4 regions of the Pseudoalteromonas sp. CO348 genome follow, and region 1 is predicted to be linked to each of the others. Evidence: predicted binding sites of a transcription regulator. Region 1 holds the regulator's gene; each other region holds the start of a gene.
What was found. The regulator sigma-54, encoded in region 1, starts transcription at its own class of promoters, with help from an activator protein. The targets are predictions, from matches to a motif close to GTTGGCACGNNNNTNGNNT.
Positions count from the first base shown of each region.

Region 1 (7,689 bases):
TTACGGCTGATGATTTTGCGCTTTCTCACCCTGGCGGTAGTTTAGGAAGGCGTCTACTACTAACCGTTGCTGATGTCATGCATCAAGGGGATGCAATCCCTATGGTCAATAGTCATTGCACAATTAAAGAAGCTTTATTTGAAATGTCAGCTAAAAGTTTAGGTATGACGGCAATCGTAGATGAAAGCTCGCAATTACAGGGTATTTTTACCGATGGTGACTTGCGCCGAATTATCGAACAAAAGGTCGATATTCACACCACCCCAATCACGCAAGTAATGACGGCTAAAAGTACGACTGCACGCGCCGATATGCTCGCAGCTGAGGTACTCAATATCATGGAAACCAAACGAATTAATGGCTTGATTGTGGTAAACGAAAACAACATCCCGGTTGGCGCCTTGAATACGCAAGATTTACTTAGAGCGGGGGTGCTGTAATGCAATTTGAAGATTTATATCAGACGATTTCACCTAAAGCTTGGGAAAAAGCAAAACAAATCAAATTATTGATTTGCGATATTGATGGCGTATTCTCAGACGGCCGTATATACCTTGGTAATAATGGTGAAGAACTGAAAGCATTTAATACCAAAGATGGGTTTGGTATTAAGGCCTTAATTGATAGTGGTATCGAAGTCGCCGTTATCACTGGTAGGCATTCACAAATAGTTCAGCAACGCATGACTAGTTTAAATGTAACTTATATTTACCAAGGCCAAGAAAACAAGTTAGTGGCATATGATGAATTGAAGACTAAGCTCAACCTTAGTGATGACGAAATTGCGTATATTGGTGATGATGGTCCAGACCTACCCGTAATGGAACGAGTCGGTTTTGCCGTTGCTGTCAATGATGCACATCCTCTTGTTAAACATATCGCTCATTACACAACCTTGATGCCTGGTGGTTTTGGTGCTGTGAGAGAACTGACTGATCTTCTAATGCTCAGCCAAAATCACTTATTGACTTCCAAAGGATCAAGTACATGACCGTATTACGTGTCATCTTACTCATTGTTTTCGCTTCTTTAATGGTATGGATGTGGTCGCCCATGTTTAATCCATCAGAGGCGGACTCAGCAAAAGAAGATGAACCGTTAGCTAAGCCCGATTATGTTGCAACCACGCTTCAGCAAACGACCTATAGTGAAAATGGCTTATTAAACTATCAAGTAACTGCTGATAAGATGGAGTTGTATCAAGATCTTGGCTTTAGTCACTTTGAAAAGCCTATTTTCACCTTATATAACGGTGAGCAGAATTGGCAAATAAGTGCATTAGAAGCAACACTGTACGAAAACAATACCTTGATACTGGAAGGCAATGTGCTGGCAAAAAATTTAACGCCTAACGCCATGATCACCGATATCAATGCCGATAATGTAAGAGTTGAAATTAAGCAAAAATTGATGAAATCGGAACACCCTGTCGTTATCACCGGTCCTAGTCTTAGGATCACGGGTAAAGGGCTGCATGCGGATCTACAAAAGCAAGTGATCGAACTCATCAACCACACAAAGACAATTTATTATGACCAGTAAAATCATTAACAAACTAGTTTTCATCGGCTTGCTTGCAAGTTCTACTTTAGCAAATGCTGCAGAACAAAATGAAGTCATTATTGATGCTGGCCGTCAGCAAGCTCAACTGCAAAGCAACATCGGTATTTTTGAACAGAATGTTGTTATTATTCATGGCAACAGAAAAATAAATGCCGATCGCCTAGAAGTCCACCGCCGCGCGGAGCTTGGTACTAACAAGCAACTGCTTGTTGCAACTGGCAGCCCAGCTATTTTCAGCGAACGTCAACCTGATGGTAATTTGCTAGAAGCCAAAGCAAACGAAATTCGTTACGACGTTGCGAAAGGCACCTTAGTCATTTCTGGCGATGCGGAAATCAATCAAACTGGGCAAAAAATTAATGCGCAAGTCATCACCTATGACATTGAAAAGCAATTGATCAGTGCTGAGCGCTCAGACCAAGAAGATTCTCGGGTAAGAACCATCCTTGTTCCTGTTGATGACAAAAAAGACGCAAAAGATAAAAAAGCGCAGGAAGAAGGTAACAATTAATGAGCGAGCTCAAAGCAACTGGTCTAGCAAAGAGTTATAAAGGTCGTGAAGTCGTCAAAAATGTTGGCTTAAGTGTTAAGGCTGGCAGCATTGTAGGCTTATTAGGACCAAATGGTGCAGGTAAAACCACTACGTTCTACATGATTGTAGGGTTAGTACCAAGCGACAAAGGTTTTATTCAGATTGATGATGAAGATATCACTTTGCTACCGATGCACAGCCGCGCGCGACTTGGTATTGGCTATCTACCGCAAGAGTCTTCAATCTTTAGAAAACTCACGGTCTATCAAAATTTGATGGCGATTTTAGAAACTCGAAAAGACTTATCTAAAGTTGAGAGAGAAGCTGAACTAAACGAGTTACTTGACGAATTTAATATTCAACACATTCGCGACTCACAGGGCATGGCATTGTCGGGAGGCGAAAGAAGACGCGTAGAGATTGCTCGCGCTTTAGCCGCTAATCCTAAGTTTATCCTGTTAGATGAACCTTTTGCTGGTGTTGATCCTATTTCGGTGTTAGATATAAAGACAATCATAGAGCACCTAAAAAACCGCGGTATCGGTGTGCTAATCACCGATCATAACGTTAGAGAAACGCTGGACGTATGTGAAAAAGCCTACATCGTTTCACATGGTGAGTTAATCGCTGCAGGCACGCCAGAACATGTTTTGGCAGATCAAACCGTAAGAGATGTCTACCTAGGCGAACAATTCAAGCTATAGTTAAGACGTAGTATTAATAACTGTTAAAAAGGATTGTTAGAGATACATGAGGCAATCATTACAGCTGCGCATGGGGCAGCAACTTACAATGACTCCACAACTGCAACAAGCCATTCGCTTGCTGCAGCTTAGTACATTGGATCTGCAACAAGAAATACAAGAAGCATTAGACAGCAATCCATTGTTGGAAGTGGAAGAAGGTGATAATACTGACGGCGAAAACGCTGACCAACACAGCCAAGAAAAGAGCAGTGCTGACGACAATCAAGATTCAAGCGATGAAGCGCAGGTTAGTGACTATGAAATAGACTCAGATACCGCCATGAGTAAAGACACTGTCAGTGATGACCTTGCCATGGATGTCACTTGGGATGAGTATATGAGCGCAGCGCCCGCTGCAAGCTCAGGCCCACTTCCCGATGACGATAATGTTTATCAAGGGGAAACCTCTGAATCTCTCCACGACTATCTCATGTGGCAACTTGAGCTGACGCCATTTAGTCCAACAGATAGAGCGATTGCAATTGCGATTATTGAAGCCGTTGACCTGTCAGGCATTTTAACACTGTCTTGCGAAGAGATTTTAGAAAGCATTAATGATGAAAGTAGCGAAGAGCCTATCGAGCTGGATGAAGTCGAAGCCGTGCTCAAACGTATTCAGCTTTTCGATCCTGTCGGTATCGCAGCGCGCAGTTTACAGGAATGCTTGTGTATTCAGCTAAATCAATTCGCCCCAGATACACCATGGATTGCCGAAACGAAAATGATCCTGACAGAGCATATCGACTTGCTTGCCAGCCGTGACTATCGAACTTTGGCTAAGAAAACGCGCCTTAAAGAAGCCGATCTCAAAGAGGTCATGACGTTAATTCATAGCCTTAACCCAAAACCAGCGGCAAGCATTATTCATGAAGAGCCTGAATATGTGATCCCTGACGTATCAGTGAAAAAAGTAAAAGGTCGCTGGGTCGTAGAGCTAAATCCTGATGCTATGCCTAAAATAAGAGTAAACGACCATTACGCTGCGATGTCTAGAACGGCGAAATCCAGTACGGATAGTCAGTTTATTCGCTCACATTTACAAGAAGCAAAGTGGTTTATTAAAAGCTTAGAAAGCCGAAATGATACATTATTAAAAGTTACCAATTGCATTGTGCAACAACAACAGGCATTCTTTGAACATGGCCCCGAAGCAATGCGCCCTATGGTGCTAAATGATGTTGCTGAAATGGTTGAGATGCATGAGTCCACAATTTCCCGTGTGACAACACAAAAATACATGCATACACCTCGGGGAATATTTGAGCTGAAGTATTTCTTCTCTAGCCATGTAAGTACAGAAAATGGAGGTGAGTGCTCCTCTACAGCAATTAGAGCACTTATCAAAAAGCTGATAGCTGCAGAAAATACCGCGAAGCCATTGAGTGACAGCAAAATTGCAGATATCTTAGCTGAGCAAGGAATTAAGGTAGCGAGACGTACGATTGCAAAATATCGTGAATCCCTAGCCATTCCACCGTCAAATCAGCGTAAAAGCTTGATATAAGACGTAAAACCCAAGAAGGAAAAATGCTTATGCAACTAAATCTAACTGGTCGCCATGTAGAAATTACTGACTCATTAAGAGACTATGTCACCAACAAGTTTGCGAAGCTAGAAAGGCACTTTGATCATATCAATAACGTGCATGTGATCCTTGATGTCGAGAAACTAGTACAAAAAGCAGAAGCAACATTACACGTAAACGGCGGCGAGCTATTTGCATCAACAGAGCATCAAGATATGTATGCCGCAATTGATGGCCTTATCGACAAGCTAGATCGTCAAGTTATTAAACACAAAGAGAAGCTCACTCGACACTAAGATGAAATTAAGTGAATTAGTGAACAAGGACTGCAGTAAAGCTGCGGTCCTTTTTAATAGCAAAAAACGTATTTTAGAATACATCAGCGAACTGGCTCATAGCCAAATTCCAAATACCAGTCAGCATGCTATCTTGGACGCTTTAATGGCGCGAGAGAAATTAGGCAGCACAGGGATCGGTAAAGGCATTGCCATTCCCCATGGTCGACTTGAAGGTTTGGATAAAATCCTTGCAATGGTGCTTGTCAGCGAGCAAGGGATCCAGTTTGAAGCCATAGATAAGCAGCCTGTCGATATTTTTGTCGCGTTCATCGTACCCGAAGGTGATAATCAACAGCACCTGAAGACCTTAGCGGCGATTGCTGATACACTCAAAGACAAGTCTTTCTGCAAAATGCTTAGGCAAGCAAAAAGTGACGATGAGTTATATGCAGTGATCCAAGGTGAACTTGATGAGTGATGAAGAAAAAGGACTCGAGCTTATCATTATCAGTGGCCGCTCAGGCTCTGGTAAATCTGTAGCGCTTCGAGTATTGGAAGACTTAGGCTACTATTGTGTAGATAACATTCCGGTCAATTTGCTGCCGTCTTTAGTCCGCAGCGTTTCGGACAATTATAATAAAATAGCAGTCAGTATTGATGTCAGAAACTTACCTAAAGAACAGGACGAGTTTAACGACATTCTTGAATACTTACCAGGCTTTGCCAAACCTACCCTGTTTTATTTAGACAGTGACGATCAAACCCTGATAAAACGCTTCTCAGAAACACGCCGTTTGCACCCTCTTTCACTGCATAATCTTCCACTAGATGTTGCAATAAAGAAAGAACGGGAATTGTTAGACGTATTGATCACTCGCGCCGATTTTCTCATTGATACTACAGGCCTGAGCGTTCATCAACTTGCAGAAGATATCCGTGAAAAAATCTTAGGTAAAAAAGACAAACAACTCATTATTACCTTTGAATCTTTCGGCTTTAAACACGGCATCCCAAAACAAGCGGATTACGTTTTTGATGCGCGCTTTTTGCCCAATCCACATTGGGAGCCTGAGCTTAAGCCGCTAACTGGCTTAGATCAGCCAGTCAAAGACTATTTGTCGAGTCACAGCATAGTGCAAAAGTTTACTTGGCAGATCCAAACCTTTGTACAAACTTGGTTACCACACTTAGAGCGTAACAATCGCAGTTATCTAACGATTGCAATAGGATGTACAGGTGGGCAACATCGCTCGGTATACTTAGCGCAAACCATTGGCGAGCGTTTTGCTAAAACCCATCCAAACGTCAAAATCCGCCACCGTGAGCAAGAGGGTTAAATGTTAGAAGATACGTTTTTAATCCAGAATAAACTCGGCCTGCACGCCCGAGCGGCAACAGTTCTTGCACAATTAGCGACCCAATTTGATGCCGAAGTGACCTTATATCAAGGAGACAAAAGTGCAGCTGCTGACAGCGTACTAGCGCTGTTGTTACTTGAAAGCAGCCAAGGGAAAGAAGTCCGAGTGGTTTGTGAAGGTCCTGATGCTCAGTATGCACTAGACGCCATTGGCGGACTAATAGAAAATAAATTTAATGAATCCGAGTAACTTGGGCTACTAGCACCAAAATAGCACTAAGGTCTGATTCATTTATTCCCTGCTAATCTCCCCCTCCGTAACCAGACAGGTCTAATACCAATTAGTCTTAATACTTACTCAGTTTGAAGGAGCAAATCTGACGCTAACTGTGTTAAAAATCTCCCATTTTGAACAACTAAATAGCAAAATTTTCGCCGTGTTATCGACAAGATTTTCTCGCTTCAAAATAGATCACTTAATTAAGCGAATTGGTATAATAAGTCTCTCATAATTAAGCGTAAACCTTGGTAGTTCTCAATAAACTGAGTTACACTGTAATACCAATTTAGGTTTCTTTCGTGCAGTAAAGCGAGTTGCCGAGAAAATCCAACTTTATCGTTGCGTACACCTTTGACGTGTATTAACGGTAGCAACCCACCAGCAGAAACAACACGAATAAAATTCAAATTAAGAAATTGGTTTCTGCGATAAAGTAAATGAATTAGGTTAACTAAATCACGTTAGCCAACATTATTATCAAAAAGGATGCCTATGCCTGAAGTATTTGAACAAGACTACACACTGGAACAACTCCAAAAGGTAACTAAAGCCTTAAACAGTGGTCAGTTTGTTCAAGTTAGGCGTATGCTCGCAGAAACAGCTCCTTGTGACACAGCACTGCTTTTAGAATCATCTCCTCATAAAGTTCGCTCTATGCTGTGGCAGCTCGTTGACCCAGATATCCAAGGGGATGTCTTAGAGGAACTGTCAGAGGACGTAAGACTTGGGATCATCGCCCAGATGGAGCCGGAGCTAATTGCTGCCGCTACAGAAGACATGGACGACGATGACCTTGGTGATGTCCTAAGAAGCCTGCCTGATACCGTCTACCAAGACGTTATCGGTGCGATGGATAGCCAAGATAGAGAACGTGCGACACAAGCATTGTCCTACAAAGAGCACTCGGCCGGTGCGCTAATGAGCACCGACACGGTCACTATTCGACCCGATGTTACCTTAGAAGTTGTATTTAGATATCTACGTCTTAAAGGCGAATTGCCAGACGGTACGGACGAGTTGTATGTAGTTGATAAAGATAACTGCTTTTTAGGCACGCTGCCTGTCAATACCTTATTAACTAAGTCTCCTGACAGTATGGTTCGAGACTTGATGGATGAAGATAAGGAAACGATCCCTATCTCCATGGATGAGTCTGAAGTGGCGCAGCTTTTTGAGCGTCATAACTGGATCTCGGCTCCTGTAGTTGACGATAACGCTCATTTGCTTGGTCGTGTCACCATTGATGACGTTGTTGACGTCATCCGTGAAGATGCTGAGCACAGCTTGTTAAGTATGGCAGGTCTTGAAGATGAAGAAGACACCTTTGCGCCAGTTCTAAAAAGTAGCCAGCGCCGCTCTATTTGGCTTGGGATTAACCTGTTAACCGCATTGATGGCTGCGTTTGTTG
Region 1 is NZ_SGPI01000032.1:106,023-113,711, forward strand. Features, by position in the region: gene EXT48_RS16455 (KpsF/GutQ family sugar-phosphate isomerase) at 1-440, shown strand, start outside; gene kdsC (3-deoxy-manno-octulosonate-8-phosphatase KdsC) at 440-991, shown strand; gene lptC (LPS export ABC transporter periplasmic protein LptC) at 988-1,542, shown strand; gene lptA (lipopolysaccharide transport periplasmic protein LptA) at 1,532-2,074, shown strand; gene lptB (LPS export ABC transporter ATP-binding protein) at 2,074-2,799, shown strand; gene EXT48_RS16480 (RNA polymerase factor sigma-54) at 2,846-4,345, shown strand; gene hpf (ribosome hibernation promoting factor) at 4,375-4,662, shown strand; gene ptsN (PTS IIA-like nitrogen regulatory protein PtsN) at 4,664-5,122, shown strand; gene rapZ (RNase adapter RapZ) at 5,115-5,981, shown strand; gene EXT48_RS16500 (HPr family phosphocarrier protein) at 5,982-6,251, shown strand; gene mgtE (magnesium transporter) at 6,774-7,689, shown strand, end outside.

Region 2 (7,689 bases), on a different contig from region 1:
AATGCAGCCAGTCGCGGTATTGTCCTATCAAGCTTGGCAAAAATATTATGGTCAAGCAGCCGATATCGTCGGACAATCTATTCAAATAGACCAAGTGAATTTTAAAATCATTGGTGTGCTATCAGAGCAAAATCGCGAACCTGAAATGCTTACTCCAGGCCGTCTGACTGACGTATGGTTACCTTGGGATTATTATTCATTTCAACGCCGCGATGCTCAGCACTGGGGGATCACCGGTCCTAATCGACACGTGTTGATTAAAAAAGCGGGGGCGGTAGACATTCCCACTATCAACCACCAGTTATCCACGCATTACAATAGCCGTTTTAAAACCCAAACAGCCAGCTCTTCTTTCTTTGATGATATGACCATTACGTTGGAGCTGTTACCACTGCGAGAAAAAATCCACGGTGATAGTGCCAGCAAAACTATTTGGCTACTGTTAGGCGCACTATGCCTGCTACTCATTGCTTGTGCCAACATTGCTAACCTTATTCTAGCCAGAGCGGTAAATCAGCAACGTGATATGGCTATCAAGGCTGCGCTTGGCGCTGGACGCGGCCACTTATCTCGGGGCATATTTATCGAGCTCTTAATCCTCACAAGCAGCGCCGCGATGCTTTCCTTCGCGGTGAGTGAATTATGCTACTACTTACTTAGGCTGGTAGCTGCTGATAACCTACCAGGCGTACTCAACCTCAGCACAAATTTCATCACGGTTGCCTTGTGCTTAATTCTTGCCGTGTTATTGGCATCGCTCGGTGCATGGCTTGTGAGCAAACGCATTAACTTTAAGCAACTCAATAGCCAACTCCAAAGCAGCGGAAAAGGCACCGGGATCCAAATCAAAACAGAAACCCGAAAAGCCTTAATTTTTAGCCAACTATTTCTAGCCAGCCTATTATTACTCGCTTGCTCGCAAACTTTTATCAATGCATGGGGATTACTCAACCAATCACCTAATTTCTCAACCTCTGAACGCTATGAGGTTGAGCTCAACCAACTTGTAGAGCAACGTCCAGCCCGTGAACAAAGAGATGCATTTTATGCCGAGCGCAGACAACAATTACTAGATGTTACCGCTGCGCTCAAACAAAACCCACAATTCAAAGCGGTCAGCTTAACTACTGGCACACCGATTGAATTTGGGCTCAGTACCTTTCTTGCAACTGATTCAGGATTCCAGACGCAGTATTCAGTGTCTGGTAACATCGTTGATGAATCTTACCTGCCACTGATGGAGATTAGTCTGCTACAAGGCCGCAATTTCACTACTGAAGAAGTGAATAGCCAATCAGCTGTGCTTATTGTTAATCAAGCCTTTGCAGAACAACTTGGGCCACAAGGAGACGCTATAGGTAAACGCTTTTATTGGCTCAATGGCCGTCGTCATATTCAGTATGAAATCATCGGTATTAGTGAAAATTTAGCCATTCCAGATAAGCCTGATACCGCTCGTATGTGGGCTGTGGACAGACTGTCAGCCTATACACCAGCGTTTATTATTCAAACGCACACAGGGCAGCAGATACTTCCCCAATCCATAAACCAAACCATGGCGCAAATATCTACACGCTGGCGCGTTGCTGAAATTCAACCTTTGTCTCAACAGCTATCTAACTCGCTCGCAATTCACCAAGTTGCAGGTTGGGCTGCACTATCTCTGGCAACCATCACCTTACTGATCGCACTAATTGGCATATATGGCGTACTCAATTACGGTGTTTCTATGCGTCGCTATGAACTCGGAGTGCGTATGGCAATTGGTGCGTCGCCAAAAGGTATTGTACTTGGATTACTAGGAGAAAATACCAAAGTGATCTTTACAGCTCTTGGATGTGCGACATTTGCAACCGTTGCAGCGATGGCTTGGCTAGCAAGCTCGGAGGTCATGTTTAGTGTCTCCCTGCTTGGATTTGTATTGCCGCTGTCGCTTATCATCGGAATTACCGCTGCAACAACTGTATTAGCCGCCAGCGGGGTTATTACTAAGCCCGCATTATACGCGCTGAGAAGTAACTAGCCTGAGCTTCGATAAAATCAACTCCCTGAAGGCAGGGCGTCTCCCTCAAGGCGCCTTGCTTTTTTATTAAAACACGACCCTGATCCCCGCTATCGGATTAAATTAATTTTTGCTTTGTTGCGCTTCATAATCTATACCAATACTCCAAACACTTACTCGAAGATAAAGTGACTATCACAGGGAATCGCTTGCACCAACATTACGCACCATAATGAAACATTTACGCACCAAGTTAGTGCAGCAAGCTAACCCCCAAATTTCCTAAAAGTTAAAAATCAATATTTATCAAACACTTAAAAACATGGCACAGATCAAGCTTATCTGTGTGCAATTGCAGTACATTGCAGCAAAAAATAACCCAACGAGTCGGAGGACACATGTCACAATCGGTTTTAGATTTTATTAAAGAGCACGACGTAAAATTTGTTGATTTACGTTTCACAGATACAAAAGGTAAAGAACAACACGTATCGATCCCACATCATCAAGCCGATGAAGACTTCTTTGAAGACGGCAAAATGTTTGATGGCTCATCTATCGCTGGTTGGAAAGGCATCAACGAATCTGACATGGTACTTATGCCTGATGCAGAAAGTGTAAAGCTAGACCCATTCGCAGAAGAAACAACGCTTATCGTTCGTTGTGACGTGGTTGAGCCAAACACACACCAAGGTTACGAGCGTGACCCACGTTCAGTAGCTAAACGCGCTGAAGAGTTCATGCGTTCAACGGGTATTGCAGACACCGTATTATTCGGTCCAGAGCCAGAGTTCTTCTTGTTTGACGATGTTAAATTTAAAACTGACATGTCTGGCTCTATGTACAAAATCGACGCTGAAGAAGCATCTTGGAACTCAGACAAAGACTACGAAGGCGGCAACACAGGTCACCGTCCTGGCGTAAAAGGTGGTTACTTCCCAGTAGCACCGGTAGATTCGTCTAATGACTGGCGTGCAGCTACTTGTTTAGTACTTGAAGAAATGGGCCACGTTGTTGAAGCGCACCATCACGAAGTAGCAACTGCTGGTCAAAATGAGATTGCGACTCGCTTTAATACTATGGTGACTAAAGCTGACGAAATCCAAGAGATGAAGTACGTTATCCACAACATGGCTCACCTATACGGTAAGACAGCAACCTTTATGCCTAAGCCAATCGTTGGTGATAACGGTTCAGGCATGCACTGCCACCAATCACTTGCTAAAGACGGCAAAAACATCTTCGCAGGCGACAAGTACGGCGGTCTATCTGAAGAAGCGCTTTACTACATTGGTGGTATCATTAAGCATGCTAAAGCAATCAATGCATTCACTAACCCAGCAACAAACTCTTATAAGCGTCTAGTACCAGGGTTTGAAGCGCCAGTTATGCTTGCATATTCAGCACGTAACCGCTCAGCATCAATCCGTATCCCGGTGATCCCATCTGAGAAAGGTCGTCGTATCGAAGTACGCTTCCCAGATCCTGCGGCTAACCCATACCTAGCTTTCGCAGCTCAGTTGATGGCTGGTCTTGACGGTATCCGCAATAAGATCCACCCTGGTGATGCAATGGATAAAGATTTGTACGACCTACCAGCGGAAGAAGCAGCAGAAATCCCAACTGTTGCAGCATCACTTGATGAAGCGCTTGCTTCTCTAGATGCTGACCGTGAGTTCTTAACTCAAGGTGGCGTATTCACTGACGACCTAATCGATGCGTACATCACACTTAAGTCGAAAGAAGTTGAAAAATTAAACATGACAACTCACCCAGTTGAGTTCGAAATGTACTATAGCGTTTAATCGCTAACCGACTACTACGCTCAATACTGCCGTATTGAGCTTGTAGAGCCAAAACTCATTATGCGTTTCTGGCACTCTTAATCATATGTGTTCTCAAGCCCGTTGTTACGGGCTTTTTTAATGTAATTCAAAAACTTAAAGAAATTCGCCTTTATGTTGTCATTATGGGAATTATTCATTTGTAACTCGCAATTCCAACTGCTCTATACTACAGTATGAACAGTAGTTTACTGTGGAGATTTGTGGTGCGTCAGTGGTTTCTTATAATGTCGGTTAGCATGACGCTAGCCCTAACAAGCATTGATGCTGCAGCAGAGTCCAATCCAAAAATCTATCGCTGGAAAGACAAAAACGGTCATTGGGTCTATTCGGATGTCCCGCAGCCTGGTTCAAAAGAAGTCAAACTCAACGCCAGCGCCTTAACCATGCCAAGTGTTGATACTAAAATTCTCGAGCAAACGGATACGACACCAACTATTCAATATACAGCTAAAATCACTTCTCCTGAGCATGAGCAAACTATCCGTGATAATAGCGGCAGCGTATACGTAACAGGCACCATAGAGCCAAGATTTACCCAAGGTTTAAGCGTGCAACTCTTTCTCAATGGAACAGCCACAGGGCCAAAACAAACTAATACTCAGTTTGCTTTGCGGGGCATTGATCGCGGCGAGCATTCTGTGGTTATGAAAGTGTTTAATCAAAAAGGTATGTTAGTCGCCCAAAGTGATGTTCATAAGTTCTTTTTGCACCGCAATACCGTAAATAACTAAAGCGATATTGCTTACCTACACTGGCTTGCAACCAGTAGTTGCAAACACACCACGCTCATTTCCTCTGGTATTAAGAAAGCCAAATTCGACATTTCATTGTGTTCAATCCACAACCTTTGCTCACCAACTTGAACTTGATAGTAGACCTCAGCCTTTGTTCGCAATAAATATTTATCTCGCCAGTTAGGTTGGACGACCCGCATCACACCTGTAAAGGTAGTTTTCTCGCCATTCGTAACCCGATGTAAATTAGCGGTTTGAGGAGGAAAGCAGTTAATCTGTTCGGTAACATACTTAGCGCTTTGAAAGTCACACCCGCTCATACAGAACGTGACAAAAAGGCTCCCCCCACAAAAACGAGCTAGATGTATTTTTTGACACAAAGCATTAATAATGTGGGCACCTTAAAGTTGGCATGCTTTATTAATAACAAGTTTAGGATACGAGTTCGAAAACCCCTAGTTTCTGAGCTTAGGTAATAATTTACTTCAATGGATGCAAAGCTATGCTATTCTCATTGCACCACATTGGTGCACGGTGAACATATATGGATCAACATAACTCGATTGACTTGGATAAAGTTTGGCAATCTCTCTCAACCGCGATTTTAGTGCTCGATCAAAATTTAATGATCCACTATGCCAATTACAGCAGTAGTGAACTACTGGGACTCAGCACAAAACGGCTTGTCGGACTGGCGATTGATAGTGTGTTTAATCATCATCATATAGACCTGCCACGGCTCTCTAAATACGTGCTACAAGATGGCGTAGACTGCCAGCAACACAGGGTAGACGTGGTATTCGTAGATAATCGTGTCGCGACACTAAGCCTGCATGCCAGACGAATTTACCTTGCAGACAAGGCGTATATTTTAGTGGAATGTCGCCGTGTTGATGATGCCCTGCGTTATGACCAAGCATCCAATCAAATGCACCAATTTCAGGCAGCTCGAAACCTCATTCGCGGTCTTGCCCATGAAATAAAAAATCCACTTGGTGGGATCCGCGGTGCGGCGCAATTATTGCAGTACGAAACTGATCAACAAGAACGGGAAGAATGTGCCACGCTCATTATTGAGCAAGCAGATAGATTACGCGAGTTGGTAGATAGATTGCTTGGACCCAATCAGTTACCACAAAAAGAGCCGTGTAATATCCATCAGGCGTTAGAATCGGTGATTAAGTTAACCACCTTGGAGCGCGATGCCGATATCACCTTGGTAAAAGATTATGATCCCAGTATTCCGGCTATCGTGATAGATCAAGCCAAAATTCAGCAAGTTCTGCTGAATATGCTGCGCAATGCTCAACAAGCACTACAGCATGACGGTACGATCACCATAACAACGCGCATTAAACACCGTCTGCATCATGGTGAGCGACTATTGAAAAAAGCATTACTCATCCGTATCAGCGACAACGGTCCAGGGATCGCCGATGAGGTAAAAGAGACATTGTTCTTTCCGATGATCACGAATAAAGAAGGAGGCTCTGGACTTGGGCTCTCTATCGCGCAAACTTTGGTCGAGCAACACCAAGGATTTATCGAATGCGATAGTTGGCCAGGACACACTGAGTTCAGTATCTACCTTCCCTTTGACAACACCGAAACAGGAAACGTGCAATGAAATCAGTTTGGTTAGTCGATGATGACGCTTCAATCCGATTTGTTTTAGAAAAGGCGTTAAAGCGAGCTGAGTTTGAAACCGAGAGCTTCGCCAGCGGTCAAGATGTATTGACCGCGCTTGAATATGAGCAACCTGCGGTGCTGATCTCAGATGTACGTATGCCAGGTATCGATGGCATGGCCTTGTTAGATAAAATTGCAGGGCTCTACCCAAACCTGCCGGTGATCATTATGACCGCGCACTCGGACTTAGACTCTGCGGTCAACGCATTTAAAAAGGGAGCGTTTGAATACCTCGCCAAACCTTTCGACTTAAATGAGGCCGTTTCCCTTGTGCAACGTGCATTTCGCGCAGGCCAGCAAACTAAAAAGCAAAAACGCCACAGTGAAAAAGCCAATAGCCCCGACATTATTGGTGAAGCCCCAGCGATGCAGGAAGTGTTCCGCGCCATCGGTAAACTTTCCGCTTCAAGCATGAGTGTATTGATTAACGGCGAATCAGGCACGGGTAAAGAGCTTGTGGCAGGCGCGCTGCACAATCACAGCCCGCGCAAAGAGGCTTCTTTTATCGCGCTCAATATGGCCGCCATCCCCAAAGATCTCGTCGAGTCTGAGTTGTTCGGCCATGAAAAAGGCGCTTTTACCGGTGCTGACAGCATGCGCCGTGGTCGCTTTGAACAAGCCGACGGTGGCACCTTATTTTTAGATGAAATCGGCGATATGCCACTGGACGTACAAACTCGGCTATTGCGCGTACTCGCCGATGGTGAGTTTTATCGGGTTGGTGGCCACAACAGTGTAAAAGTCGATGTCCGTATCGTCGCGGCTACCCATCAAGACTTAGAGACACTGGTCAAGCAAGGTAAATTCCGTGAAGACTTGTTTCACCGTCTAAATGTCGTCAGGTTAAAACTACCAGCCTTACGTGAACGCCCTGAAGATATCGCCGCCCTGTGCGATCACTTTCTTGCAAAAAGCGCAAAGGAACTAAAAGCCGAGCCAAAAATCATCTCCAAACATGCTCTGCAAAAAATGCAGGCGTATCATTGGCCAGGCAACGTTAGGCAATTGGAAAACACCTGCCGCTGGTTAACGGTAATGGCCCCGGGTGAACTTGTCACCCCAGCGGATCTGCCCGAAGAGCTAGAAAAGCCACAACAGATTGACGCCTTAGAGCATGGCAATTGGCTGGACGCATTCCAAACTTGGTTAGACTCAGAGTTACGTAAAGGCAAAGACCATATTTGGCCCGATGTACAGGCACAATTAGAAACACGACTAATCAAATCCGCACTCAATGCCTGTCATGGTCATAAGCAAGATGCGGCGTTAAAGATAGGTTGGGGACGCAATACATTGACCAGAAAGCTAAAAGAGAGAAATATTCAAGATTAGACAACAAGCTGAGTATTATGACTCAGCTTTTTCCCCACTACTCCAGTTCCCAAAATGAATAATATCTGATTGAAAATCACACAAA
Region 2 is NZ_SGPI01000002.1:80,794-88,482, reverse strand. Features, by position in the region: gene EXT48_RS00600 (ABC transporter permease) at 1-2,023, shown strand, start outside; gene glnA (glutamate--ammonia ligase) at 2,401-3,807, shown strand; gene EXT48_RS00590 (DUF4124 domain-containing protein) at 4,053-4,580, shown strand; gene glnL (nitrogen regulation protein NR(II)) at 5,128-6,210, shown strand; gene ntrC (nitrogen regulation protein NR(I)) at 6,207-7,604, shown strand.
Region 2: the regulator sigma-54 is predicted to act here: its motif matches at 2,324-2,342, upstream of glnA (glutamate--ammonia ligase).

Region 3 (7,689 bases), on a different contig from region 1:
CGCAAGTAATATCTCAAACGCAAACTCAGTGAGCTCTAGTCAGGATACTGTGTATCGCGCTAGACACCCTGTATTTGCCGCTGAACTTTCCAAAGCTGCAGCTTCCCAGAACAATGTTGCGGGATCTTCAGTTGGAGTAAAAGTCTTAGGTGTGGTTGAAAGCGACAAGCCGCTTCAAGTTGAGTACAACCCAAACCACCCAAGTGCTGACGCAAATGGCTACATTTATAAACCGAATGTGAATGTGGTAGAGGAGATGGCAAACATGATTTCTGCTTCTCGCTCTTACCAAACCAATGTTCAAGTTGCAGACGCTGCAAAGCAAATGCTTAGTAAAACATTGCAACTAGGCCAGCGCTAAATTGGGAGTAACAGCTGATGAGTAATAATGTAAATGCCACTTCTTCAACGGGTGTAGATTCACTCTACTGGGATAGGCAAAAGCAGGCCGAGGAGAAAAAGCCCAGAGATGAGCTATCGCAAGAAGATTTCTTCTCGCTGCTTACTCAACAGCTCTCTTTCCAAGACCCAAGTAAGCCTGCGGACAACGATCAGATGATCGCGCAGATGACCAGTTTTACCATGGCTGAGGGGATCTCGAAGCTAAATGAGAATTTTGACTCGTTAGCTGCATCAATGACTTCTAACTCAGCGCTTCAAGCATCAACGCTGATTGGTAAAAAAGCATTACTCGAATCAACGACGTTAGAACATGGTGATGATGCACTTACAAAGGGCTCGGTGATTGTCCAAGAGCCTGTGCAGAATTTATCTGTGGGTATTTATGACGAATCTGGAGCGATTGTTAAGACGCTTGAGTTTGGTGAGCAAAGTGTAGGCGCTGTGCGTTTTGAGTGGGATGGTAAGAATAAAGATGGCGAGATGATGCCCCCTGGGGAATACACCATAAAAGCCGAAGGCATGATTGAAGGTGAATATCAGACTTTACCTTCGGCCACATTTAGAAATATTGACAGTGTTAATGTTAATGGTGCTAACGGCATCGTCATTAATACCAAAGAAGGCGCGGTGCGCTTAACTGATATTGCTGAAATAGCATAGTAGTTTTAAAGAATTAACCTTAAGAACTTAGAGGTGAGAGTATGAGTTTCAATATAGCACTGACAGGTATTGCCGCCGCGCAAAAAGACTTGGACGTAACAGCAAATAACATTGCTAACGTGAACACGACGGGTTTTAAAGAATCTCGCGCAGAATTTGCTGATGTTTACGCGTCTTCGGTTTTTAGCTCTGGCAAAACGAAAAATGGTGATGGTGTACAAACTACTATGGTAGCGCAGCAGTTTCACCAAGGGTCATTAAAGTTCACGCAGAACTCGCTAGACTTGGCGATTGAGGGCGAAGGCTATTTTGCCATGTCAAATTCTCTTCAATCACAGGATTTTACGTATTCTCGAGCTGGTGCATTTAAATTAAATAAAGACAACTTTATCGTGAATGCAAAAGGTGACTACTTGCAAGGCTTCCCTGTTGATCCATCAACAGGTGATACAACGTCTTTGAGTCTAAGCACAACATCGCCAATTCAAATTCCAGATGCATCAGGGTCTCCTCGAGCAACATCGCAAATTTATACATCATTTAATCTAGATGCAACGGCGCAGCCACCTACGATTGCATTCGATCCTACGCAAAGTGCATCGTATAACTCAAGAACGGCAATTACGGTATATGACTCACTGGGTGAATCACATACACTGCAGCTATTCTTCAGAAAAACGGCGGATAATGAATGGTCAACTTACGCAACAATGGACGATAAGCCATTTAACCACAATGCGCAGCAAATTGATCCAACCGCTACACCACCTGTGCCATACACTCCAGTAAGCGTATTTCGTTTTGACGCAAGTGGTATTCCTTCACAAACAGCGGATGATCCATCAGCTTCACCACTGACATTTAGTAACAATACGGGTACGACGTTTAACCCGCTTAGTCTTGCAGGTCCTCAAGATGCGGTCGATCCAACTATTGGTATGTCAAACTTGTTAGAAAACGGCGCAACCTTCCCGAATGATATTGTTGTTAACTGGCGTGATGAAGCAAACACGGCTCAGAAGTTACCGACACAATATTCATCAGGTCGATTTGAAGTGAAAGCGCTGGAACAAGACGGTGCAACCGTAGGTCGACTAGCTGGTATTGATATTGGTACTGATGGCAAAGTAGTAGCTTCATACACTAACGGTGACTCGACTTTCCTAGGGCAAGTCGCGCTCGTACGCTTCCCGAATTCTCAAGGCCTCCAAGCGATTGGTAATACTGAGTGGAAGAAAAGTCTATCTTCCGGTGAGCCCCTAGCAGGCGAGCCAAACACAGGTACGCTTGGTGGTATTAGTTCATCGGCGTTAGAGCAATCGAACGTCAACCTCACAAACGAGTTGGTTGACCTTATCAGTGCCCAGCGTAACTTCCAAGCGAACTCTCGAGCGCTTGAGGTTAACTCAACATTACAACAAAATATATTACAGATCCGATAATATATTATGCCCTCCAAAGGCTGCTACAAAGGCAGCCTTTTTTATGCCCGTCAAAAACATCTCATCACTTTGGCACTGTGTTTGCATTAACTAGATTAAGTTTGAATTTTATAGGTCATCGTCATGGATAAAATGGTGTATATCGCAATGTCAGGCGCTAAGCAGAGCTTACGCGGTGTGGCACTCAAAGCGAATAACCTTGCTAATGCCAACACGACTGGCTTCAAAGCAGATTTTGCTCAAGCGCGTTCAATGCAGGCATTCGGAGAAGGGTTACCCTCTCGGGTTTTTGCTATGCAAGAACGTCCTGGTACGAATATGACCGGTGGTGCAATCGTTGAAACTGGTCGTGAGCTTGATATTGCAGTAGATGATAAGTCGTGGATCAGCGTCGTTGACGCCTCGGGCGAAGAAGCTTACACCAAAGTCGGCACGCTTAATATTCGTAATGACGGTGCGTTAGTCACAGCTCACGGGCGTCAACTTATTGGCGAAGGTGGACCTATTGTTTTACCTATTCCCGTTGATAAAGTGGTGTTTAGTGACGATGGCTCTATTCAAGTGCGTCCACAAGGTGCCCCCGCTAACTTTCTTGAGGTGGTTGATAGGCTGAAAATTATTGAAGCAGATAATAGTAAGCTACAAAAGGGCAATGACGGCCTGTATAGACCAAAAGAAGATAAGCTAGAAGATGGGATCTGTGGCTTTTGTGAAATATCTCCAACTGCAAAAGTAATGAGTGGCTTCTTAGAGATGTCCAACGTCAATCCCGTTCATGAGATGGTGGATATGATCAACCATCAAAGACAATTTGAAATGCAAATTAAGCTGATGAAAACAGCTGAAGAAATAGATGAGCGACACACTTCGCTCCTACGCATAGTTTAAGAGTGAGGTAGAGATTATGAATCCAGCATTGTGGATAAGTAAAACAGGCTTAGATGCTCAGCAAACTGATATTTCAGTTATTTCGAACAACTTGGCGAACGCCAGTACCGTCGGCTACAAAAAGAGTCGGGCGATATTCGAAGACTTGCTGTATCAAAACATCAATCAACCAGGTGGCCGCAGCTCTCAGGATACAGAACTACCATCAGGCTTAATGCTTGGTGCAGGTGCCAAAGTGGTCGCTAACCAAAAGAATTTTTCTCAAGGTAATATGTTAAGTACCGAAAACTCTTTGGATTGGATGATCCAAGGTCCGGGCTTTTTTGAGATTCAGATGCCAGATGGCACAACTGCGTATTCAAGAAACGGTCAGTTCACGACGGATGAAGAGGGACGGATAGTTACTTCTGGGGCGGGTTTTCCTGTGTTACCAGAGATGAATGTGCCCGACGATGCACAGTCAATCACTATTTCTCAAGATGGCGAAGTATCAGTGCGCGTTGCAGGGCAAGCTGAAAACGTTGTCATTGGGCAATTGACGATCAGTGACTTTATTAATCCATCAGGTCTTGAGCCAGTTGGTCAAAATCTGTACACAGAAACTGCGGTAAGTGGTGCACCTGTACAAGGTAATCCAAGCGTTGAAGGGCTAGGTAAAGTAGTTCAAGGCGCACTTGAGACGTCAAACGTTAATGTGACCGAAGAGCTTGTAAATCTAATCGAGACACAACGCGTGTATGAGATGAACTCAAAAGTGATTTCAACGGTAGATCAGATGCTGAGCTACATTAATCAACAGTTGTAATTGGGTAGGGGGTATTATGCGTGCATTATATTTAGCCATCGTAACGGTCGCTGCATTATCTGGATGTAGTACAACACAAAATAAAAATGTGGTGCGTGACGACCCGTATTATGCACCTATCTATCCCGAGGATAATCAAGCCCAAATGGTGGCAACAGGGTCATTGTTTAATACGCAGTTTTCCAATGATCTTTATGCTGACAAAAAAGCGTTAAGAGTCGGTGATATTATTACCATTGTACTCAGAGAAACGACCCAGGCGACCAAAGCTGCGAATTCTCAACTTGATAAATCTAGTGACGCTAGTCTTGATCCGATTATTGGCCTTGGTGGCAATGCCATCAATATTGGTAAGGAAGCGATACAATTTGGAGCAAGTTCAAGCTCTTCATTCTCTGGTGATTCTCAAGCCAATCAGTCAAACAGCCTATTTGGTAATATATCGGTCAATGTCACCCGAGTACTTCCAAACGGCAATTTAGTGATCCGTGGCGAAAAGTGGTTAACGCTCAATACTGGCGAAGAGTTTATTCGCTTAGAAGGGTTAGTAAGGCCTCAGGATGTGACCGCAGATAACACCGTTGAATCCAATCGAGTGGCAAACGCTAGAATTCAATATTCAGGTAAAGGCGACCAACAAGAAGTGCAAAGTGCAGGTTGGTTAACGAGTTTCTTTATGAGCGCGCTGATGCCGTTTTAAGGTGCTGAAAATGAACAATATGCTTAAGAATATTTTGCTTATCGGTGCGGCCATTACGTTGGTTGGTTTTTCTTCTTTGGCATCTGCTGAGCGAGTTAAAGATGTCAGTATGGTTGAAGGTGTTCGTTCAAACCAACTGGTTGGTTACGGCCTAGTTGTGGGCTTACCTGGTACCGGTGAGCAAACCAGATTTACCGAGCAAAGCTTTAAAGCGATGTTGAATAGCTTTGGGATCACGATGCCAGCAAGCTTAAAGCCAAAAATTAAAAATGTCGCGGCTGTTGCGGTTCATGCTGACTTACCACCTTTTGTTAAACCCGGTCAAACCATTGACGTTACTGTGTCATCTATTGGTAGTGCTGGTAGTTTACGAGGCGGCACGTTACTTCAGACCTTTCTTAAAGGGGTTGATGGTAACGTATATGCAATTGCGCAAGGTAGCTTGATTGTCGGTGGTTTGGGCGCTGATGGCGCCGACGGGAGTCGAGTTGTGATCAATACCCCGACAGTAGGTCGGGTGGCAAACGGCGCGACAGTGGAGCGAGCAGTACCTAGTCCGTTTACTCAGGGTGATTACATTACCTTTAACTTGAATAGGCCGGATTTTACTACCGCAAAGCGCTTGGCCGACACTATCAATGGTCTTGTTGGACCAAACAGTGCTAAACCTATGGATGCAGCTTCAGTTCGAGTAATTGCACCAAGAGATCCGTCTCAGCGCGTTGCGTATCTATCTACGCTTGAGAATCTTGAATTCAAACCAGCGGATACCGCTGCGAAGATCATCGTTAACTCGCGCACAGGTACTATCGTTATCGGCAAAAATGTCAAGTTGCAGCCTGCGGCAATTACTCATGGCGGTCTTACCGTAACGATTGCTGAGCAACAAAATGTGTCTCAACCTAATGCGCTGGCAAATGGCGAAACAACAGTGACGCAGCAAAGTATTATTGACGTAAATCAGGACGACTCTCGAGCGTTTGTGTTTGACCCAGGCGTGAGCCTTGATGATTTGGTTAGGGCAATTAACCAAGTTGGCGCAGCGCCTGGTGATTTAATGGCGATCCTTGAAGCGCTAAAAGAAGCGGGCGCAATAAATGGTCAATTAGTCGTCATTTGATGTTCTATTATTAATCAACTAGTTAGCCTCACAATTGTGGGGCTTTTTTTTGGCTCGGATTTTGCATTTCTATTTGTATAGTTATTAACGTCAAACAGTGCTGAGTGTATGAACACCGACCAATTGAAAAATCAAAGCTTTTTTGACCTAGGAAACCTTGATTCGATCCGTAAAGAGGCGCTGAAAGGTGCTGGCGATCAAGGTGCCTCAGATCAGGCATTGAAAAAGGCGGCACAACAGTTTGAGTCTATCTTTACGCAAATGTTGTTACAAAGCATGCGTAAAGCGAATGAGGCGCTAGAGGATAAAGACAGTCCATTTAACTCTAGTGGTGTCAAATTTTTTGAAGAAATGCATGATCAGCAACTTTCGATGCATTTATCTGAGCAGGGCAGCTTAGGACTTGCAGATCTGATTGTGCAGCAGTTGTCTCCTAATTCTGAAAAGTATAAGCCTGCCTCAGTAATGAGAGCTGACGGCGATATTTCCTTTAAAAGACAGGCGACAGCGAGTGAGAGTGTACGTAAACCTGAACCGCAGGCTGTCAATGTTAAGGCAGATACCTCAAGCGATGAACAAACAGGCTTTGCTTCTCCTGAGGAATTCGTCGACAAAATTTGGGAATACGCTCAAACAGCGGCGAAAAAGTTAGGCTTGAACCCTGCGGTAATGGTTGCACAAGCTGCACTGGAAACCGGTTGGGGTAAGCACATCATCAGCAAAAAAGATGGTAGTAGCAGTTTTAATCTATTCAATATCAAAGCGGATAGCCGCTGGAGTGGTGAAAGTGCCAGAAAATCGACACTTGAATTTGAGCAAGGGTTACCGGTGCAAAAGCAAGCCGATTTCCGTGCTTATAAGTCGCTAGAACAAAGCTTTGATGATTATGTGAGTTTCCTAAAAGGTAATCCGAGATACGAGCAAGCCTTAAACAAGGCTGGTGATAGTCATGCTTATTTAAGTGAGCTTCAAAATGCAGGCTACGCGACCGATCCGAATTATGCCAACAAAATTAAGTCAGTTTTAAAGCGTATTGATGTATCCGATTTCTTATCCGGTGCGCTAACAAAGGGAGTCAGATGAGATGTCATTTGATCTATTAAATATTGGTGCAGCAGGGGTTAGGGCTAACTCTGAGTTACTACAAACCACCAGTAAAAACATCGCTAACCTAAATACCAAAGGGTATATCCGTGAACGGACTGAACACGGAACAATGATAGGTGGCATGGTTGGCCGCGGTGAAACCGTGCGTTTGCTCAACCAATTTGCGCAGCAGCAATTAAATCGTGATATTTCTAATCAGTCTTACTATGAGCAGTTTGTCACTGAGGCAAGCCGCGTTGATACGTTGTTTGCACAAGACTCAAACAGTCTGAGCAAGAGCATCAACTCTATGTTTAACAATTTACAAAGCGCGATTAACTTGCCTTCATCGACAACTAACCGCTCTTTATTTATGACGGGTGCTCAAGGTCTTGTTGATCAAATGGATAGACTGTCAGGAATAGTTGTTGATCAAAACAGTATTGTGAACGAGCAATTGGATATATTCTCAGAAGAAGCTAACAACCTTGTTCAAAAAATCAGCGAGTTAAATAAACAAGTAGCGAGTAAATCAGCACTCAATCTGAACAATGTCGATCACAGTGTACTTAACGAGCGAGATCAA
Region 3 is NZ_SGPI01000021.1:226,261-233,949, reverse strand. Features, by position in the region: gene flgC (flagellar basal body rod protein FlgC) at 1-361, shown strand, start outside; gene EXT48_RS11260 (flagellar hook assembly protein FlgD) at 379-1,062, shown strand; gene flgE (flagellar hook protein FlgE) at 1,104-2,504, shown strand; gene EXT48_RS11250 (flagellar basal body rod protein FlgF) at 2,628-3,392, shown strand; gene flgG (flagellar basal-body rod protein FlgG) at 3,409-4,197, shown strand; gene flgH (flagellar basal body L-ring protein FlgH) at 4,214-4,897, shown strand; gene EXT48_RS11235 (flagellar basal body P-ring protein FlgI) at 4,917-6,017, shown strand; gene flgJ (flagellar assembly peptidoglycan hydrolase FlgJ) at 6,126-7,100, shown strand; gene flgK (flagellar hook-associated protein FlgK) at 7,102-7,689, shown strand, end outside.
Region 3: the regulator sigma-54 is predicted to act here: its motif matches at 2,573-2,591, upstream of EXT48_RS11250 (flagellar basal body rod protein FlgF).

Region 4 (7,689 bases), on a different contig from region 1:
GTGATTTAGCCGCAGAAGCACTCTTTGATCTGCTTGATAAAATAGAGACTTATGCGCGTGAACACCAAGCTGGGCAGTGTAAATCACACTTGGAACAAGCGCAAAGTGAATACGATAAAGTCGTCGTATTTGCTAAAAAACGCGTGAGTGAGCTAGAGTTCGTAGATATCAACAGTGGCTAAAGTGAGTAAGGCCTTGGTTGAATAATGGTGAGGTTATTCACCATTATTAACTTCTAGGCCAGTCATAATCCATTTGGGTTGCGGTTTTTCTTGCAACAGATTGCCCAAAGCGTTTTTTCACCAGCTCTAAACTCATATCTATACCTGCCGAAATACCCGCTGAGCTAGTAAAATTCTGATCCATCATAAATCTTACGTCCTCAACGACTTCTAAAGAGGGATATTGCTCTCTCAAATCGTCGATATCCTGCCAGTGGGTGGTGACTCGCTTGCCATCAATAAGGCCTGCTTCGGCATATAAAAACACACCTGTACAAACAGATGCGCACTGAGAGGTATGATTCGCTGTTTCTGCAAGCCAATTAAGTACGTTGTGATCTCCGCAAATTTGGTGATGAAGTCCGCCGACTACGATGAGCAAATCAAACTTTGGATGCGAATAGATACTGTAATGGGGGTTTACACTCATACCGCCACGCGAGGTAACAGGAACATGACTTGGTGCGACAAGGCTGACGTTAATCGGCGTTTCGATAAATCGCTTTGCGGTGTTGAATACCTCAAACGGGCCACAAAAATCTAAACACTCCGCACCGTCATAGATAAAAATACCAACTTCCATCATTTTTTCTCACAGATCAGTTTTTTACTAACTTGGCTGATTTTAGTTAAATTTTCAAGATAAATTGTAACAACCCATGAAAAAACTCTACTCACTGTCGTTTTAGTGTCTTTAAGCTACTATGAACTCAAGCTTTTCTGCTCCATCGCAGAGAACCTTGTTTCTCCCGCAAAGCGATTGCACTTTTAGAGACGATCCGTAATATCTTACCCACGATAACAACAAGCGATGAAACAAAATGTTCAAACCTTCCATCACATTATTAAGTGCAGCCGTATGTTTAGCCCTTGCGGGTTGTGCGGGCACTGCAGACCAAAGCCAAGAGCCAGTAAAATCACTGCAAAGTAAGCAATATGATAACGTGCTTTTACAGGAGTTTTCAGGTCCTTATCAAGGCGTTCCTCATTTTGACAAAATGAAGCTTGAAGATTTAGAAGCCGCGCTTGAAATTGGTATGGCTGATAATTTGAAAGAAATTGAAGCAATAGCCAATAATCCAGCTAAGCCAACTTTTGAGAACACCATTGTTGCACTAGAAAGAGCGGGTGCCGCTTTGGATCGCGTTTTTACCTACTATGGTCTTTGGAGTGCAAACATTTCAAGCCCAGAGTTTAGAGAAATCCAATCGCGAGTTGTGCCTAAGTTTTCAGAGTTCAGCTCTAAAATTACCCAAAACCAAGCGCTTTTTGAACGCGTAAAAGCAGTATATGAAGGCGCTGAATATAAAAAGTTAACTGCTGAAGAGCAGCGTATCACTTGGATGCGTTATAACGGCTTTGCTCGCAATGGTGCGACGCTAAAAGGTGAAGACGCTAAGCGTTACGCAGACATCAATCTTGAGCTATCAAAGCTACATACTAAGTTTGCAAATAACGTCCTTGCAGATGAAGAAAACTACGTGGTTTACCTCACTAAAGCGCAGTTGTCAGGTTTGCCCGAGTCGTTTGTTGCATCGGCAGCGGCTGCTGCAAAAGCACGCGGCAAGGCGGATATGTATGCGATTACAAACTCTCGCTCTTCAATGGATCCATTTTTAACCTACTCAACAGAGCGTGAGTTACGCGAGAAAGTATGGAACAACTACTATAACCGCGGCAACAACGGTGGTGAGTACGACAACAAAGCGATTATCTCTGACATCTTAACGCTTAGACATGAGCGCGTTAACTTACTGGGTTACGATAATTACGCGCAGTGGCGTCTTGAAGACCGCATGGCGAAAAAGCCTGAAAACGCGATGGCGCTGATGAAAAAAGTGTGGCCAGCAGCAATTGCCCGCGTGAAAGAAGAAGTTGCTGACATGCAAGCGATCGCCGACAAAGAAGGCGCCGATATCACCATCAAGCCATGGGATTACCGTTTCTACGCCGAGAAGGTTCGCCAAGCTAAATATCAATTGGATTCAAACGAAGTTAAAGCTTATTTACAGCTAGACAATCTGCGCGAAGCAATGTTCTATGTTGCAGGCCGTTTGTTTAACTTTGAGTTCACCGAAGTGCCTAAGGGCTCAGTACCAGTGTTCCACCCTGACGTTCGTGTATGGGAAGTAACAGACAAAACCACCGGTGATAATATCGGCCTTTGGTATTTAGACCCGTTCGCACGTAAAGGTAAACGCTCTGGTGCGTGGGCCATATCATATCGTAGCCATACAACATTTGATGGTAAAACAAATGTGCTTAGCTCAAACAACTCCAACTTTGTGAAAGCACCTGAAGGTGAAGCGACCTTAATTTCTTGGTCAGATGCAGAAACCTATTTCCATGAGTTTGGTCACGCGCTGCATGCGCTTTCATCAAACGTGAAGTACCCAAGTTCAAACTCTGGTGTGCGCGACTACACTGAGTTCCAATCTCAGCTATTGGAGCGTTGGTTGGCAACGGACGAAGTGATCAATCGTTACTTGGTTCACTATAAAACAGGCAAACCTATGCCTAAAGCGCTAATCGAGAAAATCAAGAAGTCAGCAACCTTTAACCAAGGTTTCGCGACGACTGAATACCTTGGATCGGCTATCATGGATATGCTTTTCCATACCACAGATCCTGACAAGATTGGCGATCCTGTTGCATTCGAAAAGTCTCAGTTAGGTGCGCTTGGCATGCCGGACGAGGTAGTGATGCGTCATCGTACAACTCACTTTGGTCACGTATTCTCAGGTGAAGGTTATTCTGCGGGTTACTACGGTTACCTGTGGGCTGAGGTATTAACTTCTGATGCAGCAGAAGCGTTTGCTGAAGCGCCAGGTGGCTTCTACGACAAAGACGTTGCACAGCGTTTAGTGGATTACCTATTCTCAGTTCGCAACTCAATGGATCCAGCAGAAGCGTATCGCAAGTTTAGAGGCCGTGACGCTGAAGTTGAGGCGCTAATGCGTGATAGAGGCTTTCCGGTAGAGAAGTAAAAAGTTTACTCTGCTATTTGGATAATAAAAAACCCCTGAACCAAGGGGTTTTTTATTAAGCTTTAGCTTTTGGATTTCGTGCCGTCACCAAATAGGGATTTAAGGCCGTCGGCAAATTGCTTTATTTGCGCTTTCATCGAGCGCTTTACACTAACTTCAATGCTACCCAAAATCATTCTGCCGTGAATATAAATTCGTGGACGCTGTTTCACCTGCCCTGCAGATGCAAGCGTATTTCTTGTGTTTTCTACTGAACCCATAATATTACGAATATCGGTGACGACATCGACCGTGTCTGGTACAAAAATTTCGTCACTGCCTAAAATGCAATCTATATAAATATGTACTTCAGGGTGACTAAAAATTGCGTTGCTAAAATCTAGTTCCAAGCTGCCAAGGTAGTTTTTTAGGTGGATCTCTTTAGGTACGACCCACTCGCCACTGCGATGGTTGGAACTAAGTATAGAGGTAATGCTTATTGCCTCAGCACCATCTACGCTTGAGGTAAATTTTGGACCCAAACGAGCGGCTTTTTCGCTGTGATATCTTGCATCCGACTTGAGCGGTAAATCAGCACTAAGTGCTGCAATTTGTTCTTGTTCGTTCAGAGCGTATGCTTTATCCAATCGTCTCTCGAATGCATCAGCCGAAAGCTCACCGTGGCTGTAATTTAGAATTAACTGGTCAATCACCTCTTCCCTGACGGATTCGAGAGGTCTATCTTTTAATGGTACAGACATATGGTTGGTTCCGTTCTCTTGATTTGTGGTTAGAGTAGCAACAACCAAGCCAACATTAAATCATTTATAAAACAATTGGTTAGTATTTTTTAATATCAACTTACTCTATTTATTTACTAATATTTAGTTGTACAAAATAGTATTTGGTCAAAATTACCACTATTAGATTGCAGGTAACGCAGTAGCGCAGGTGTAGTTTGATATTGTCAGTCACTTTGCTATGGTAGTAGGTGTTCGCAAAACAACCAAAGGAGATTAGTTATGGCGAAGAAAAGCGATGTTAAAGCGCTTAAAAAAGAGCTGAAAGCGCGTAAAGCAAAGATTGAAAAGCATGAAGCGAAAATCAAAAAGCTGAAAAAAGCGATTAAAAAGGCTTAAAAGCCATTAGCCCTAAGGTAAAGGGATAAGTAAGCGAGCGGTAAATATACCGCTCTTTCTGCGAGTCAGATTAAATCGAAAGATGGCTATATAGCAACCAAGTTCCCACACAGATTAAGGTCACCCCTCCAAAGGTTTCAGCTCGACTACCAAGAAACTTTCCAGCCGAATGCCCAATCATCACCCCAATTGTTACCATCATGGTGGTGGCAAGGCCAATGAGCGCAGCGGCGAGCCATATATTCACATCAACAAATGCGAGACTGACACCGACAGCCATCGCATCAATGCTAGTGCCAAACGCTGTGATAATGGTTTTTAACCAAGGCTGCTTTGCGTGTTGAGTTGGTGCATCATCGTCACCCTTAAGGCTCTCATAAATCATATGAGCGCCAAGTCCTAACAATAAGATAAACGCAATCCAATGATCCCAAGCCTCGACATAGCCAGCTGCAGATTGTCCTATTAACCAGCCAATCAGCGGTGTACTGGCTTCAATAATCCCAAAAATAAGGCCGATTTTTATGGCTTCGGTAAGCCGAGGTGATTTTAGGCTGGCGCCTTTACCGATTGCCGCGGCAAACGCATCGGTAGACATGGCGTATGCTAACAGTAGCAGGGTGACGAAATTCATTTACATTGCTCCGGTCGGGCGATTTGAGTCCACGATACATCCACACGCCCGACCACAGGCATGGATATATCGATGGTCTCGCCAACCGAGAGGTGTCCGCACCATGGCATGTGGCCAATTATGTTGATACGGACTCTTCCGAGCATTGGAAGCAGGCTACTCCCCAACGAGTTGCGATAATATCAAGAATTGCAGTGGATGCAAAACCAAAATTGAGCAGCTTCTGACGGTGATAATTCTCGTTACCTTTATGACGGGGTCAAGAAGTCTATTTCGGTTGTGATAAGCTGCTCTCTTGCATCGCCGAGTATAAGTACCTCGCCATTAGGGCTCACAAGAAGGCTTTGGCCGATAAATTGAATTCCCGTGCCATTGCTGTGGTCCATTCCTAGGCGATTGGCTGACATAATATGGACTTTATACTTCTTGGCTTGTTTTATGATTGTATCAAGGCTGTCTTCGCCACAATAATTTGAAGGGTTCACAATGAGCTGTACGCCCTGCTCGGTGAGTTGCATCAGCCCCTCTTCAAACCAGATGTCGTAACATAATAAAATACCCACTTTAATACCCATTACTTCGTGCACTTTGAATGCATTACCTGATTGAAAAAAGCGCTTATCGGGCGGTGCTAAAAAAACCTTGCGATGTACGCCAACAATCCCTTCTGGACCCACTATAGCCGCACTATTAAAGTGCTCACAGCCTGCCTTTTCAATGATGCCTGCGATGATAGTACCGTGTTGCTGTTGTGCGATAGATTGAAGCAGGCTGATAGTTGTGCTCTCGGATAACTCCTCTGCCATTTCCTCCATATGAGTGTGGCAAAGAAAGAGGCTACCTGAAGTACATAATTCGGGTAAGACGATGAGATCAAAGTCAGCCTTTGATAAGGTTTTTTCTATGATTGTCCGGTTGCATTGAGGGTCGCCATAGTTGACTGCAAATTGATAAAACCCCACTTTCATCGTTCACCTACGTAATATTGGGCCAAGTAAACTGCCTAAAGGTCAGATTGAATCTAGCACCAACCTCTTTAGGTGCGGGGGGGATGGCATGTTGGAATTGTGTTTGAAAGCCATTCCCCATAATAAATAATGAACCATCTTCTAGCTGCTGTTCAAATTGTTCATCGGGTTTTGCTTGATGACGAACTTGAAACAAGCGCTCGGCACCTAAGCTCAAAGAAGCGATAACATTAGTTGGCCCAAATGCGGACAGATCACTGTGAAAGTCCATATACTCTTCACCATCTGGATAAAAAATACAGACACAGACGCTAAATTCGATACCTATTTGAGTCTGTAATCGCTGCTGTATCAATGCAATCAAATCAGGCCAAGTTTGGCGTCTACCATGATAGCTAGGAAATACCGCTGGATCTTCGAGCCTTGGCTCTACAAACATCATTTTCCAGGGCCTAATCTCTGTATTTTCACCGTTAGGCAAGGTGATGATTTCAGGCTGAGATAAATCACAGTGCTTGATTAACCACTGATACAGTGAATGGCTTTCTGCCTTGGTAAGAAACGCTGGAATATACTCTGCCTCGGCGTTATCGATAAGTGGAAGTTTCATGACTAATTCCTTGTTGTTGCTATTTTTCTTTAACAAAAAGAACTGCACTAAAGCAATACACTAAAGCCGCTCCCTTTTCCTACTTCAGAGATTGCGCCGATCTGCCCTTTGTGGCGATGAGAATTCAAGAAAGTATGTTAACGAATAGCTACTAGCTTGCCGCTCCAAACACTCGATTTTTACCATTCTTTTTAGCTTCATATAGCGCGTTATCTGCTCTTTCTACTAACTCTTCAACAGTTTGATTGATATTATCCTCACTAAGTGAAGCGACACCAGCACTAACCGATACAGCTTTTAGTGGTGAAAGTTTATGTTCAATAGCGGTTTCGAAGAAGGTTTGTACCACTCTTTGCGCAATCTCTAAAGCGAAAGAGTAGGGGGTGTTTGGCAGTAAGATGGCAAACTCTTCACCGCCGTATCTGTACAGAGCATCCATAGGTCGACGAATATGATTTTTGGCGGTGTTAGCAAAAACCTTCAAGACATCATCACCCATTAAATGACCATATTCGTCGTTATAGAGCTTAAAATAATCAACATCCAACATTACGACACTAAGCGGACTAATAGAGCGCTTTGCACCACGATAGTGGCGCTCTAAGTCAGTATCAAATAACCTGCGATTAAACGCTTCTGTAAGTCCGTCAACGTATGAATATTCCCTAAGTTGATCGGCTTGCTTTTTATACTTTAGGTGGGTAAGTACGCGATTAAATAGCGTTCGCGCTACAATTGGTTTGCTGATGAAATCGACAGCACCTGCATCCCAGCACATTTCTTGCTGATTTTCTTTAATGTTGGATGTCACAAATATGACAGGAATTCGGGCGGTTATTGGATCTTTTTGAAGCTCTGTACAGGCCTCTATACCCGTTATCCCTTCTAGCATCCAGTCCATTAGGATTAAATCTGGCAATGCAAGTTTTACATATTCCAAGGCCTTCTCAGCACTTTCAAAAGCGACGACTTTGCATATGTCTTCTAAACATGCGCATAGCACCTTTTGAGTGAGTGGCGAGTCTTCTACGACTACTATAGTACAGTTATTTAGTTCTACTACGTCTTCAAACATGCTATTGCCTTTATTCCTGTTGCAGGCTTAGATTGTGTGCTATGTCTTTATGTTTAAAAAGTCAAAATGCACTTAT
Region 4 is NZ_SGPI01000039.1:234,948-242,636, forward strand. Features, by position in the region: gene EXT48_RS20890 (ATP-binding protein) at 1-182, shown strand, start outside; gene EXT48_RS20895 (DJ-1/PfpI family protein) at 229-807, opposite strand; gene EXT48_RS20900 (M3 family metallopeptidase) at 1,043-3,208, shown strand; gene EXT48_RS20905 (LiaF domain-containing protein) at 3,271-3,948, opposite strand; gene EXT48_RS20910 (manganese efflux pump MntP family protein) at 4,397-4,960, opposite strand; yybP-ykoY riboswitch at 4,997-5,137, opposite strand; gene EXT48_RS20915 (nitrilase-related carbon-nitrogen hydrolase) at 5,209-5,928, opposite strand; gene EXT48_RS20920 (alpha-ketoglutarate-dependent dioxygenase AlkB) at 5,936-6,538, opposite strand; gene EXT48_RS20925 (diguanylate cyclase) at 6,690-7,613, opposite strand.
Region 4: the regulator sigma-54 is predicted to act here: its motif matches at 3,984-4,002, upstream of EXT48_RS20905 (LiaF domain-containing protein).